Regions from separate parts of the Sphingosinicella sp. genome, predicted to be linked through region 3. Evidence: predicted binding sites of a transcription regulator. Region 3 holds the regulator's gene; each other region holds the start of a gene.
What was found. Region 3 encodes LexA, which represses DNA repair genes until DNA is damaged. Its sites were predicted from a motif close to GTTCCNCNCTTGTTCT; they were not measured.
Positions count from the first base shown of each region.

Region 1: uvrA (excinuclease ABC subunit UvrA) is a predicted target of LexA. The motif match lies at 2,087-2,102, and genes of this name have one in related genera.
Region 2: ACE3TJ_RS09955 (ImuA family protein) is a predicted target of LexA. The motif match lies at 3,479-3,494, and genes of this name have one in related genera.

Region 1 covers NZ_JAYRYK010000001.1:672,550-677,256, forward strand. The annotation lists gene ACE3TJ_RS03190 (cupin-like domain-containing protein) at 41-1,078, shown strand; gene ACE3TJ_RS03195 (class I SAM-dependent methyltransferase) at 1,168-1,965, shown strand; gene uvrA (excinuclease ABC subunit UvrA) at 2,116-4,707, shown strand, end outside.
Region 2 covers NZ_JAYRYK010000001.1:2,096,049-2,100,755, reverse strand. The annotation lists gene ACE3TJ_RS09965 (SdpI family protein) at 1-271, shown strand, start outside; gene ACE3TJ_RS09960 (autotransporter domain-containing protein) at 322-3,342, opposite strand; gene ACE3TJ_RS09955 (ImuA family protein) at 3,498-4,259, shown strand; gene ACE3TJ_RS09950 (DNA polymerase Y family protein) at 4,159-4,707, shown strand, end outside.
Region 3 covers NZ_JAYRYK010000001.1:114,814-119,520, forward strand. The annotation lists gene ACE3TJ_RS00595 (ComEC/Rec2 family competence protein) at 1-608, shown strand, start outside; gene lexA (transcriptional repressor LexA) at 612-1,271, opposite strand; gene glp (gephyrin-like molybdotransferase Glp) at 1,346-2,536, opposite strand; gene moaC (cyclic pyranopterin monophosphate synthase MoaC) at 2,530-3,006, opposite strand; gene trpC (indole-3-glycerol phosphate synthase TrpC) at 3,010-3,804, opposite strand; gene trpD (anthranilate phosphoribosyltransferase) at 3,801-4,707, opposite strand, start outside.

The sequences.
Region 1 (4,707 bases), 560 kb from region 3:
CCGCCCATAGACGGCGCACGAACACGATGATCGGGCAGGCATGAGCAAGATGAGGAAGGCAGGCGGCGGCGGCGCGGCCTCCGCGGTGAACGACGATCTCCGCCGCGAGATCGCCGAAGCGCTGCTCGGTGGCGATGATCCCGCGCGCCTCGCGCAGCGGATCGCGAGCCGAGGCATCGGCCATGCGCTCGCCGTGTCGGAAATCGAGCGCGCCCGGAAGAGTCCTTATCTCGCCGCCGGAGAGCGATTGCGCCAGCGCCTCCAGAAGCGCGACTGGTTCCTCGCCAACTATGCGAAGCTCGCAGCACCCGCCTCGGGCGAGGTGCCGCGCGTCCACGCGCCGTCCGCCGATACGTTCTTTGCCGAACATTATGCCGCGCATCGCCCGGTCGTCCTCACCGGCCTCGTCGATCACTGGCCCGCGATGAAGCGCTGGTCGCTCGATGATTTCGAAGCCCGTCTCGGCAATGCCGAAGTCCGCGTGCAATGGGGCCGCGAAGCCGACAAGGACTACGAGCGCAATTCGGATGCGCACGGCGCGGTGCATACCTTCCGCGAAATCATCGCCCGCCTGCGCGCCAGCGAGACGGCGCCGACGAACGATTTCTACGTCACCGCCAACAACCACACGCACAATCGCGAAGCCCTCGCCCCGCTCTATGCGGACACCGGCCCCATCCCCGGCTATCTCGCCGAGCCCGGCGGCCCCGGCGGTTTCCTCTGGATCGGCCCCAAGGGCACGATCACCCCGTGGCACCACGATCTCACCAACAATCTGCTGCTCCAGATCGCGGGCCGCAAACGCGTCCGCCTCGTCTCCAGCCATCACAGCGCGCTGATGCGCAACAGCCGCCACTGCTTCAGCGACTGGGGTAGCGAACCCCTCGAACCCGGCCCCGGCGACGGCACCCGCCCACCCGTGATGATCGCCGACCTCGCCCCCGGCGAAGCCCTGTTCCTCCCCGTCGGCTGGTGGCACCATGTCGAAGGGCTCGACGTCACCATCGGCATGAGCTTCACGAATTTCGCGAGGGATAACGATTTCTGGTCGCACTACGCGAGTTATGGGGCGGTGTAGGGTAAGCGTTTGCGCATCTCGCTGAAAACTCTCGCAAACCTTTGATGACGAACGTTGCAGTGAAGTGCGTTCCGTTTCAGACTGGCCACATGGAAGCGCTTTCGAAAGTGCAGGATGTCGGCGATCAAGCTCGGGCTGATTTGGCGGATTTGATTGATCTGCAAATGTCTCCATTGGGCTTGGCTGCCATGGAGGCTCTGGCTCCGGCGTCAGGTCAAACGGTTCTGGATATAGGCTGTGGCGCAGGAGAAACGATTTTACAGTTGGCAGAGCGGGTGGGGACCGAAGGCCGCGTTGTCGGTGTCGATATAGCCCCTCGTGTCTTGGAGGTTGCTCGGACTAGAACGACCCATCTGACGCAGGTAACATTGTTGCAGGAAGATGCCGCCACCCTGCGTTTGCCTTCCCGGAGCATCGATAGCGCCTTCTCTCGATTTGGGACAATGTTCTTCGCTGAACCGACCGAGGCATTTGCCAACATACACAGAATGCTTAAACTCAACGGCAGGATCGGCTTCATCTGCTGGCGATCAATGCAGGAAAATGAACTGGACGTGCTTCCCGTCGAGGCAGCAGGTTTGCCAGTAAGGATCGATAAAACGCCATTCAGCTTTGAAGACGCCGATACCATTGATCACGTTCTTCGAACGGTGGGCTTCACCCGTATCGACATCAAGGCACACGATGCCCTCATATCCAGCGGTAACACCGACGCTATGTTGAAGGTAATCACACGCGTTGGTGCCTTGGGGAAAGTCCTGAGAGAAATGCCCGAACTCATGCCGGAAGCCGAACCGCGTGTACGGGCTGCGTTGTCAGCACGCGAAAAGGACGGCAAGGTTAGCCTCGGAGCCGCAACATGGATTGTCTCCGCAACTGCCACATAAACGCAAAATGCCTAAGTGCTCTGCCGCCATTCAGTCCCGCCGTTTCCCATTCTTGCCAAGCGCGCCTGCTGTCCCCATCTCCTGTCTTCCCCCGGCGCCGTTTTGCGGCTAGTGTCCGACCGGAACAAACAGGAAACGACAGCCCTCCTTATGCTGACCCACATTTCGATCCGCGGCGCGCGTGAGCACAACCTCAAGAACATCAGCCTCGATATTCCGCGCGAAACGCTGACGGTGGTCACGGGCCTATCGGGCTCCGGCAAGTCGTCCCTCGCCTTCGACACGATCTACGCGGAGGGCCAGCGCCGCTACGTCGAGTCGCTCTCCGCCTACGCGCGGCAATTCCTCGAGCTGATGCAGAAGCCCGACATCGATCATATCGACGGTCTCTCCCCCGCCATCTCCATCGAGCAGAAGACCACCTCGAGGAACCCGCGCTCCACGGTCGCCACCGTCACCGAGATCTACGACTACATGCGGCTCCTGTGGGCGCGCGTCGGCATCCCCTATTCGCCCGCCACCGGCGAACCGATCGCCGCGCAGCAGGTCAGCCAGATGGTCGACCGCGTGATAGCGATGCCCGAAGGCACCCGCCTGATGCTCCTCGCCCCCGTCGTGCGCGGACGCAAGGGTGAGTACCGCAAGGAAATCGCCGAGTGGCGGCGCACCGGCTTCCAGCGCGTGAAGATCGACGGCACCGTCTACCCCATCGAAGAGGCCCCCGCACTCGACAAGAAATACAAGCACGACATCGACGTGGTCGTGGACCGCCTCGTCGTGAAGGCCGGCCTTGAAACCCGCCTCGCCGACAGTTTCGAAACCGCGCTCGGCCTCGCCGAAGGTCTGGCGGTGGTGGAGCTTGTCGATGGCAAGAAGAAGGGCGATGGCGAGCGCATCCTGTTCTCGCAGAAGTTCGCCTGCCCTGTTTCGGGCTTCACGATCCCGGAGATCGAGCCGCGCCTGTTCTCGTTCAACTCGCCGCACGGCGCCTGCCCCGCCTGCGACGGACTCGGCGAGCGGCTCTACTTCGATCCCGAACTCGTCGTCCCGAACCAGAACCTCAGCATCGAGCAGGGCGCGGTGGTGCCGTGGGCGAAGTCCAACCCGCCCTCGCCTTATTATATGCAGGTGCTCCGTTCCGTCGCGCGCGTCTACGATTTCTCGCTGCGCACGCCGTGGAACGAACTGCCCGAGGAAATCCAGGACGTGGTCCTGAACGGCACCGGCGGCGTGCCGATCACGCTCCGCTTCGAGGACGGCCGCAAGACCTACGAGGTGAAGAAGCCCTTCGAGGGCGTCGTCAACAATCTCGACCGCCGCTGGCGCGAGACGGACAGCCAGTGGATGCGCGACGAGCTTTCGCGCTTCCAGTCCGCCGCACCCTGCGAAACCTGCAACGGCGCCCGCCTGAAGCCCGAAGCGCTCGCCGTGAAGATCGCCGGCGAGACGATCGCAGACGCCGTCCGACGCCCGGTCGGTGATGCCTTCCGCTGGGCGAAGGGCCTCCCCGCCCACCTCAACGACCAACAGAAGCAGATCGCCGAACGCATCCTGAAAGAGATCGTCGAGCGCCTCGGCTTCCTCGACAACGTCGGCCTCGAATATCTGAATCTCGACCGCAAGTCGGGCACGCTCTCCGGCGGCGAGTCGCAGCGCATCCGGCTTGCGAGCCAGATCGGCAGCGGCCTTTCCGGCGTGCTTTACGTGCTCGACGAGCCCTCGATCGGCCTCCACCAGCGCGACAACGACCGCCTGCTCGAAACGCTGAAGCGCCTGCGCGATCTCGGCAACACCGTGCTCGTCGTCGAGCATGACGAAGACGCGATCCGCACCGCCGACCACGTCATCGACATGGGTCCAGGCGCGGGCGCCCACGGCGGACAGGTCGTCGCCGAAGGCACGCTCGCGGACATCCTCGCCAATCCGAACAGCCTCACCGGCGACTATCTCTCCGGCCGCCGCGCGGTGCCGGTGCCGGAGGTGCGCCGCAAGGGCAACGGCAAGAAACTCACCGTGAAGGGCGCGCGCGCGAACAACCTCAAGAACATCAACGTCTCGATCCCGCTCGGCACCTTCACCTGCATCACCGGCGTCTCGGGTTCGGGCAAGTCGACCTTCACGATCGACACGCTCTACGCCGCCGCCGCGCGGGCGCTGAACGGCGCGCGCCTCGTCTCCGCGCAGGTCGATGATGTGAAGGGCCTCGAACATCTCGACAAGGTCATCGACATCGACCAGTCGCCGATCGGCCGCACCCCGCGTTCGAACCCCGCGACATATACAGGCGCCTTCACCAACATCCGCGACTGGTTCGCGGAACTCCCGGAGTCAAAAGCACGCGGCTACAAGCCCGGCCGTTTCAGCTTCAACGTGAAGGGCGGCCGCTGCGAGGCGTGCAAGGGCGACGGAATGCTCAAGATCGAGATGCACTTCCTGCCCGATGTCTACGTCACGTGCGACGTCTGCAAGGGCAAGCGCTACAACCGCGAAACGCTGGAGGTGAAGTTCAAGGGCAAGTCGATCGCCGACGTGCTCGACATGACGGTGGAGGACGCCGCCGAATTCTTCAAGGCCGTGCCGTCCATCCGCGACAAGATGAGCATGCTCGTCGAAGTCGGCCTCGGCTACATCCATGTCGGCCAGCAGGCGACGACGCTTTCGGGCGGCGAGGCGCAGCGCGTGAAGCTCGCGAAGGAACTCTCGCGCCGCTCGACAGGCAAGACGCTCTACATCCTCGACGAG
Region 2 (4,707 bases), 2.0 Mb from region 3:
TTACGTTGGAAATGTTCTGCCGAAATCGCGCCCCGGCTTCTTCGTGGGCATCCGCACACCGTGGGCGCTGCTCGATACGGACAATTGGATCGCCACGCATCGCTTCGGCGCGTGGACCACGATGGCAGGCGGCCTGGCGCTGCTCCTCGCGGGGCTGCTTCCGCTCACGCCAGAGGAACGCGGCGCGCTGGTCATAGGCGCGCTGCTCGTCAGCACGCTCCCGCCCGTCTTCTACTCCTGGTTCCTCTGGCACCGCCGCACGGGACGCTGACGAAGAAAATTGAGGGAAGGCCGGCACAAAGTCCGGCCTTCCCTTTGTCGTCAGAGCTTGATGGCGACCGTCGCGCGGACACCGTGGTCCTGGCCGTGGTCGCCGAGGTTGCCGGTGTAGCGCGTGCTGAGCGTAAGGCGCGACGTCGCGCGCCAGTCGAACCCGGCTTCGGCCTGCACGCTGTCCTTCGAAAGCGGCGTGCCTTCGATGCGGAAGGCGGTGCCGCCCGCGGCGAACTGCAGATCCGAAGTCACGTCCACATCGCGGAGCGCGTGTTCCCAGCCAAGCTGTACGCGGCCGACAATGGGTGCGCCCGCATCGCCGATCGTTGCCCGGAGGCCGAGCGAGGACCAGCTGTAGCTGCGGCGGCGGCCGTCGCCTTCAAGCGCGGCGGTGCCGCCGGTTTCGGCGAAGTCCTTGTCCTTCAGCCACAGGCCATTGATGCCTGCGAACGGCTCGACCGAACCCTTGCCGAGCGGCAGCGTGTAGCCGATCTCGCCGAACAGCTGCACGGCCGATCCGCCATAGCTCGCCGTCAGCTCCTCGCTGAAGCTGCGGAAGTCGACGTTGCGCGTCGTATCGGTGTCGAGGTCGGCATAGCTGGCGCCGGCACGCAGCGTCAGCGCGCCGAAGGCGGCGCTGCCGTAGACCGCGCCGTAGAGGCTTTGCGTCTCCGCCTTCGATCCGCGCGCGCTCAGCGTCACGTCCGCTTCCGTCGTGCCGCCCGCGATGCCGATTTTCACGCTGTCGCCGACATTGGCCTCGATGCCGAGCAGCAGCGTGTAGCCGGAGCTGTTCACGTCGGCCGCATTGCCGTTGCCGTCGCGGTCGATCCAGTTGCCGCCGGCTTCGGACCACAGCACGATATTGCGGCCCTCGGTGGTTGCCGCCGCGCCCTGCGAGCGGCCGAGCAGCGACCGGCGCAACTGCGCCGCGCCTTCGGACGCGATCGAAAGGCTCGATGCGTGGATCTCGCCCGAGAAGGCATCAAGACCGCGACCAGCCTCGGCTGTCGAGGCGCCGACGAGCGCCGCATAGACAGCGCTTGCCGGGCTGAACGCGTCGTCGATGGCGGTGCCCGTAGCGATCTGGTTCGGGGTCGTGCCCACACCCGCAAAGGTGATGTCGTTGCGGGTGAGCGTGAGCGTAACGGCGTTCGGGCCGTAGCTCAGCGTCGGCGTCAGGAAGGCGAGGTTGCTCGTCACGTCCTCGAACGTTCCGGTCACGCCGCCGCCCGCGGTCACGATCTCGTACTCTGTCTGCGGCAGGTAGTCGCCGTCTTCCGCCAGCACCGCGATGGTGCCGCCTTCGATCGTCGCCGTGCTGGTGGCCACGATCAGGTCGGTATTGCCGGCGGCATCGACTTCCACCTCGTAGGTGGAGCCGGCTTCGAAGATCACAAAGGTCGCCGAAGTCAGCTCGCCGATCGAATTGCCCGGCGCGGCGGTCGCGCCGGTGCGCACGATGAGCCCGCCGACGGTGCCGTTGCCGCCGATGCTGGCCCCGTTCCGCACGTCGACGTCGGACGCGGCGAGGGAGCCGTTGACCGCAAGGCGGCCTGCGCCGACCGTTGTCGTGCCGCTGAAGGTGCTGGTTCCCGTCAGGTTCAGCGTGCCCGCACCCGATTTGGTGAGAGCGCCGTTCCCTGAAATGACGCCTGCGAACGTACCGTTTGCAGCCTGGTCGAAGACGAGCGCGGCGTTGTTCACGATGCCGCCTTGCAGGCTCGCGGTGTTGGCGACGAGCGTCCCGCCCGTGATGGTGGTGCCGCCGGCATAGCTGTTCGCGCCGGTCAGCGTGAGCGTTCCGGTACCATCCTTGGTGAGGCTGCCCGAGCCGGAGATGTCGTCGGCAAACGTGCCGTTCGTCGCCTGATCGAAGACAAGCGCGGCGTTGTTCACGATGTCGCCCTGCAGGCTTGTCGTGGTGCCGACGAGCGTGCCCTCGCTGACCGTGGTGCCGCCCGAATACGTATTGGCACCCGTCAGCACGAGCGTGCCCGCGCCCGCCTTGGTGAGCCCGCCCGAACCGGAGATCACGCCCGTAAAGGCGGCGTTGTTGCCGTCCGTATCGATCGTGCCGTCATTGTCGGTGATGCTGAGATCGACGCCGTAGCTGCCCGGCGCATCCACAAGCAGCGTGCCGCCGTCGATCACGGGATTGACGTCGCCGTTGATGAGGTCGGTCGTTGTGCTGGTGCCCGTGATGTTCTGCCCGATCGCTGAACTGATATCGGTGCCGAAGATATAGGAATAATCGAAGGTGATCGTGCCGCCGGTCAAAAGATCGCCGAGGTCGAAGCCGAGGCCGATGGTGTTGTCGCCGTCGCCCTCGTCCGTGCCGCTGAGATAGGAGGCGGTATCGGTCGTCCAGTAGGTGACGGCCGAATTGTGCGTGTAGCTGCTGTTGGTGTAGAGGCCGATCACGTACTTCGAAACGAGCGCCTCGGCATAGACGAGATCATTCGCGGAAACCGCGCCGTTCCCGCGGAAGTTGTTGGTCACGCTCGAATCGCCCGGCGCTGCGACCGCATCGGGATCGAGCTGGCGCGAGAAGGTGATGTCGGTAAGGTCGCTGAGTGCCGTGATCGTGGTGCGAATCTTCAGCTGCTGATCGCCCTCGTCGAAATAATAATCGTGGGTGATCGTGAACAGGCCGCCCGCCGTTCCCGTCCACACCGCGCGCTGATCGTAGGTCGCGCCGTTGAAGGCGACGCCGCTGTAATCGGTCAGCGTACCGCCGGTGATGTCGAAGATGCCCATGTTGTTGTTGACGAGCGTGAAGGTCGAACCGCCGTTGCCCGCAACGACGAAGCCTTCAAACGGCGTGCCCGGCGTCAGGTAATCATAGGCGTCGTTAAAGGTGCCCGTGCCCGTGCCGTCATAAAGAATACCAGGGGAGGTGTTGCCGGAGTACCCCAGCGTGCCGCCGTCGTTAAGACCGATCTTCATGTAATCGCCGCTCAGCACGAGCGAGGCGGCGAGCGCAGGCGATGCCGCCAGCAGGGCAATCGCTGCGCCTGAATAGAGCGCGGCCTTGCGAGACAGGGTTGCAATATTCAGCAGTTTCATCGCGTTTTCTATCCTTCGTTGGACTGGGGAAAGTGTCGCCCGCCAGCGGTAAGTCCCGATGATTAAAAAGGGATTTACGATAAGCTGGACTGCTTCCGGTTCGGTCTTGACTCTTTTCCGCCGGAGAAACGATACTGGAACAAATAGTGAACAATATGTCCGATTCGCCATCTTCTCTTGCCGATCTGCGTGGCATCGTGGCCGATATGGAGGGCCGTGCGTACGGGCGCGGGGTAGGTATCGTTACTGGCCATGCCGGCCTCGATGGAGCGGGCCTGGTGCGCGGGCGACTGCACGAGGTGTTCGGAGAAGACGGCAGCGGATCGGCCGCGGGGTTCGCGGCGCTGATGACGTTCCTCACGGCGGAAGGCGCACCCGTCGTCTGGCTGCGGACGGATGCCGCCGCGCGGCGGGCGCCGCTGTATGCGCCGGGGTTCGTGGAGCTCGGCATCGATCCGGCCGCGTGCATCGTCGCACACGCGCCGGACGAGGCGGCACTCATTGCGGCGGCGGTGGATGCGCTGCGTGTCGGCGCACTCGGCGCGGTGATCGCGGAAAGCGTGGGCCGCACGCGCGTGTTCGGGCTCACCGGCACGCGCAAGCTGACACTCGCGGCCGAAGCCTCGGGTGTGCCGCTGTTCCTGCTGCGGATCGATGCCGAGCCCGCGCCGAGCGCGGCGGAAACCCGCTGGCGTGTGAGCGCGGCACCGTCCCGCGCGTTGGCGGCGGATGCGCCGGGCCACCCGGCGTTCGATGTGGAATTGCTGCGCCGCCGTGCCGGCCCCGCCGGCATGTTCTGGCGCGTGGAGTGGGATCGTGACGCACGTGTCTTTCGTGAAGCGCCGCTATCTGGCGCTGTGGTTCCCGTGGCTCCCCGCGGAGCGGCTGGCGCGCGCCGGGCGCACAGGGTCGCCTGAACGCCCGCTCGTCATCGCAGAGCCGGTGAAGGGCGCGCTGCGCCTCGCCGCTGCCGATCGCCATGCCGAAGCGCTCGGGCTCCTGCCCGGCCTGCCGCTCGCCGATGCCCGCGCGCGCGTGTCGGCGCTTTTGGTTGCGGACCACGATCCGGAAGCCGACCGGCGCTTGCTCGAACGGCTCGCGGACATCTGCATCCGCTACACACCAATGGTGGCGCTGGATCTGCCGGACACGCTCATCCTCGATATCGCGGGCGCCGCGCATCTCTTCGGCGGGGAGGACGGCCTGGTGCGCGCCGCGCGCCTGCGGCTCCGGCGTCACGGTTTCACCGTGCGCAACGCCTTCGCGGACACGCCCGACGCGGCGCGGGCTCTCGCGCAGTTCGGGGCGGCGTCCGTCGCGGCGCTTCCGGTCGCGGTGCTGCGCCTGGGGGAGGAGCGCGAGACG
Region 3 (4,707 bases):
GGCTCCCGGCCGCGCCGGACTGGGCATTCGCCATACTGATGCTCGCCGGCGTCTGGTTCTGCCTCTGGCAGACGCGTCGCCGGTGGCTCGCGCTGTTACCGCTCGCAATCGGCACCGTGGGTATGGCGACGGCGCAGCCGCCCGACCTCATCGTCGATGGGGAGGGCAAGCACCTCGCCGTGGTGCGGGACGGCAAAGTCGCGCTCCTCCGCACACGCGCCGGAGATTACGTGCGCTCGATGTGGGCGGACGCGGCGGGAGAAGCCGCGAGCAGCAATCTCGAAACACTGCCGGACGCGCGCTGCACGCCTGACGCCTGCACTGCCCGTGTCACGGCGGGCGGCCGTGCATGGACGCTGCTCGCTACGCGTTCCGGCCTTCTCATCGATCGTGCTGCATTCGAACCCGCCTGCGCCGCCGCCGACATCGTCGTCAGCGACCGCCGCCTGCCATATTGGTGCGCTCCGCGCTGGCTGAAGCTCGACCGTGCAAAGCTCGCAGAAACCGGTGCGCTGTCGATCTGGCTCGATGGGCCGCGCATCCGCAGTGTCGCCGCGGAGGACGGCTCGCATCCCTGGGCAAGCCGTCTTCCGTCTGACGTCAAATAATCCTTAGTTATACCTGCGCAGCAGCCCTACGAGCTTGCCCTGGACGCGCACCCGGTTCGGTGCATAGCGCTGCGCGGTGTAGGCGCTGTTCGCGGGGTCGAGGCGGATTTCGCCCTTGTCGCGGCGGAGATACTTGAGCGTTGCCTCGTCTTCATCGACCAGCGCCACGACGATCTCGCCGTCACGTGCCGTGTCGCATTTCTGGACGAGGGCATAATCGCCGTCGAGGATGCCCGCCTCGATCATGGAGTCGCCGGAAACCTCCAGCGCGAAATGATCGCCCGCACCGCCGAGGAGCGCGGCGGGCACGGAAAGCGTACGATCGCTTTGCAGCGCTTCGATCGGCATACCCGCGGCGATCTTGCCGTGCAGTGGAAGCTCGATGACGTCATCGTTCGCCGCCGCGATGATCGGCGTCTGCCGGGCAGGGGCCTTCGCCGTCGTGCCGGTTTCGGGGAGGCGCAGCACTTCGAGCGCGCGTGCGCGGTTCGCCAAGCGTCGGATGAACTGCCGCTCCTCGAGCGCGTTCACCAGCCGGTGCACGCCGGACTTCGATTTGAGGTCGAGCGCTTCCTTCATTTCCTCGAATGAGGGTGAGACGCCGCCGGCCTGCAGCCGATCGTTGATGAACATCAGCAGTTCGTGTTGCTTGCGTGTCAGCATGTCCGGTCCGCCCTTCCGTGTTTCGCGACTCGTTCCACAAGATGTTCCACTTTTCGTGAACGAATAGAGAACATTTAGGGGGTGACGAAAATCCTGTCAAGCGCGAGCACGGGAACATCAGCCCCCGCTGCCGCTGCGGGAGCGCCCACGGGGCGGATGATGAGCGCGTTCGCACCGGCGAGCACGCCCAGCATGGAGGAATCCTGTGCATCGAACGCGCGCACGCCGTCCGCCGTCAGCCGCGCGCGCAGGTGATCGCGGCGGTTGCCGTTCGCGGGCAGGGGGGCGAGCAGCCGCGCCGTGATCGTCGGGTCGGTGTTCGTGCGTCTCGCCATGCGCGCGAGCATCGGCAGCGCGAACAGCACGGCGCAGACGAAGGCGGAGACCGGGTTTCCCGGCAGCCCGAGCACGCGCGCGCGCCCAAGCGACCCGGCGATCAGCGGCTTGCCCGGCTTGATCGCGACTTTCCAGAAATCGAGCGCCGCACCAGCGTCTTGTAGCGCCGCCTGCACCAGATCGTGGTCGCCGACCGAGGCGCCGCCGATGGTGACGACGAGGTCGGCATCGCTTGCGGCCTTCAGCCCCTTGCCGATGGCGTCAAGATTGTCGGGGAAGATGCCGAGGTCGCAGGCTTCTGCGCCCGCCGCGCGAAACAGCGCCGCCAGCATCACGCCGTTCGAGCTGACGATCTGGTCCGCCTGCGGCACCTCGCCCGGCGGCACCAACTCGTCTCCCGTCGCGATGATCGCGACGCGCGGGCGCCGTATCGCAAGGCTGCCGTGCCCCGATGCGGCGGCAAGGCCGAGATGCTGCGGGCTAAGCCGCGTTCCCGCTACGATCAGCCGTTCGCCAGTACTGAAATCCTTGCCCGCCTTGCGGATGTGCGCGCCCGTGTGTGGCGGGCCGTCGCCCGTCAGCGTCAGCAGGTCACCTTCACGGCGCACCTCTTCCTGAACGATCACCGTGTCGGCGCCTTCGGGCAAGGGCGCGCCCGTGAAGATGCGGGCCGCTTCGCCCGCGCCAACCTTTCCAGCAAAGCCGCGGCCTGCCGCGCTTTCACCGACGACGCGCCAAGGCCCCGGCATATCGGCCCAGCGGACCGCGTAGCCGTCCATCGCGGAGGCCGGGAAGGGCGGCTGCGTCAGCCTTGCGGCGAGGTCTGCGGCAAGCGTCAGGCCGGCAGCCTCGGCGAGCGAAACGTCCATCGGGGAGACAGGCGCCGAGGCTGCCAGCAGCCGCGCCAGCGCGTCCTCGTAGCTCAGCATGTGCCGGGGAAGGTCCAGTCGCCGGATTTGCCCCCGGTCTTCTTCAGCAGGCGCACGCCCGAAATAACCATCGCCTTGTCCACGGCTTTCACCATGTCGTAGATCGTCAGCAGCGCAACGGAAGCCGCTGTCATCGCTTCCATTTCAACACCCGTGCCCCACGTCGTCGAAGCTGTCGCCTCCACGCGCACGCCGCCGTTCTCCAGCGTGAAATCCACCGCAACGCTCGTAAGCGGCAGCGGATGGCAGAGCGGAATGAGATCGGCGGTCTTTTTCGCCGCGGTGATCCCCGCGATGCGCGCCACGGCGAGCACGTCCCCCTTCGCCGCGTTTGCGCTGCGGACGGCCGCGAGCGCCTGTGCGGACATGGTGATATGCCCTTCGGCGATCGCCGTGCGCGCGGTCACCGCCTTGCCGGAGATGTCGACCATGCGGGCCTTGCCGGCCTCGTCGAGGTGGGTGAGTGCCATGAATCAGCCCTCCAGCAGCCGTTTCGTCGCGGCGGTGACGTCATCCTGCGCCATCAGCGATTCCCCCACAAGGAAGCTGTTGATGCCGAAGGCGGCCAGTCGGTCGAGGTCCGCGCGTGTGCGCAGCCCGCTTTCGCCGACGAGCGTATAGTCCGCCGGCACGCCACCGGCCAGCTCAGCCGATGTTTCAATATCGACATGCAATGTTTTGAGATTGCGATTGTTCACGCCCAGAAGCCGCGATTTCAGGTGCGCAAGCGCAGCGTCTCGCTCGTCTGCATCATGCACCTCGACAAGAACATCCATCCCCCAGCCGAACGCCGCCGCTTCCAGTTCCTTCGCAAGACCGATGTCGATCGCCGCAACGATGATAAGGATCGCATCCGCTCCGATCGCCCGCGCTTCCGCCACCTGATAGGGATCGACCATGAAGTCCTTGCGCAGCACCGGCAGCGGGACGGCCCCGCGCGCCGCGATCAGCTTGTCGTCGCTGCCCTGGAACCAGTGCTCCTCGGTCAGCACCGAAAGGCACGAAGCCCCTCCCGCACGGTAGGCGCGCGCCAGCGCCGGCGGGTCGAAGTCCGCGCGGATCAGTCCCTTGCTCGGCGATGCCTTCTTGATCTCGGCGATAAGGCCGAAGCGGCTTTCGCGCTTCGCCGCATCGAGCGCCGCCTTGAAGCCGCGCGGGGCATCCGCGATGCGCGCTGCTGCATCGATCTCGTCGATCGGCCGCGCGGCCTTCCGCGCCGCGACGACGCCGCGCTTGTGGTCGCAGATTTCCGCCAGCACGTCGCTCATCGAAAAGCCTTCCAGCGTTCGAGCAGCGCCCGGGCGCGCCCGTCGTCGAGCGCTGCTGCTGCCATCGCCGCACCAGCGGCCCAATCATCCGCCTTGCCCGCGACGATCAGGGCGCCCGCCGCGTTCAGGCAGACGATGTCGCGGTAGCCGCCGCGTGCGCCTTCCAGAAGCCGCAGCATCGCCGCCGCATTCTCCTCGGGCGTACCGCCCCGGATCGCTTCGGGTTCGTGCCGCGCGAGTCCTGCCGCCTCGGGCGACACCTCTTCGGTTTCGAGGCGCCCCGCGATCAGCCGCGTGCAGGCCGTCGGCCCGGTGACGGTCAGTTCATCGAGTCCGTCGCTGCCATGCACCACCATGGCGGCATCAGCGCCCAGCCGCTGCAGCGCCCCGGCGATGGAGAGCAGCCATTGCTGCCCCGGCACGCCCACGAGCTGCCGTTTCACACCAGCCGGATTCGCAAGCGGGCCGATCATGTTGAAGATCGTCCGTCGCCCGATCGCGCGCCGCACGCCCGCGACGCGCGCCATCACCGGGTGGTGTTTCGCAGCGAACAGAAAGCCGATGCCGATCTCGGCGAGCGATCGCTCCACCGTGTCGGAGGCAAGATCGAGGTCGAGCCCAAGCGCGGTCAGCACATCCGCAGCGCCAGATTTCGAAGACGCCGCGCGGTTGCCGTGCTTGGCGACCGGCACGCCGCACGAGGCAACGACGATGGCGACCGCGGTCGAGATGTTGAGCGTATGCGCGCCGTCGCCGCCCGTGCCGCACACATCGATCGCGCCTTCGGGCGCCGTCACGGGCCGCATCCGGCTTCGCAGCACGCTCGCCGCCGCGACAAGCTCGTCGACGGTCTCGCCGCGCTCGGCCAGTCCGGTCAGGAAGCGCGCGATCTCCGCGTCCTCG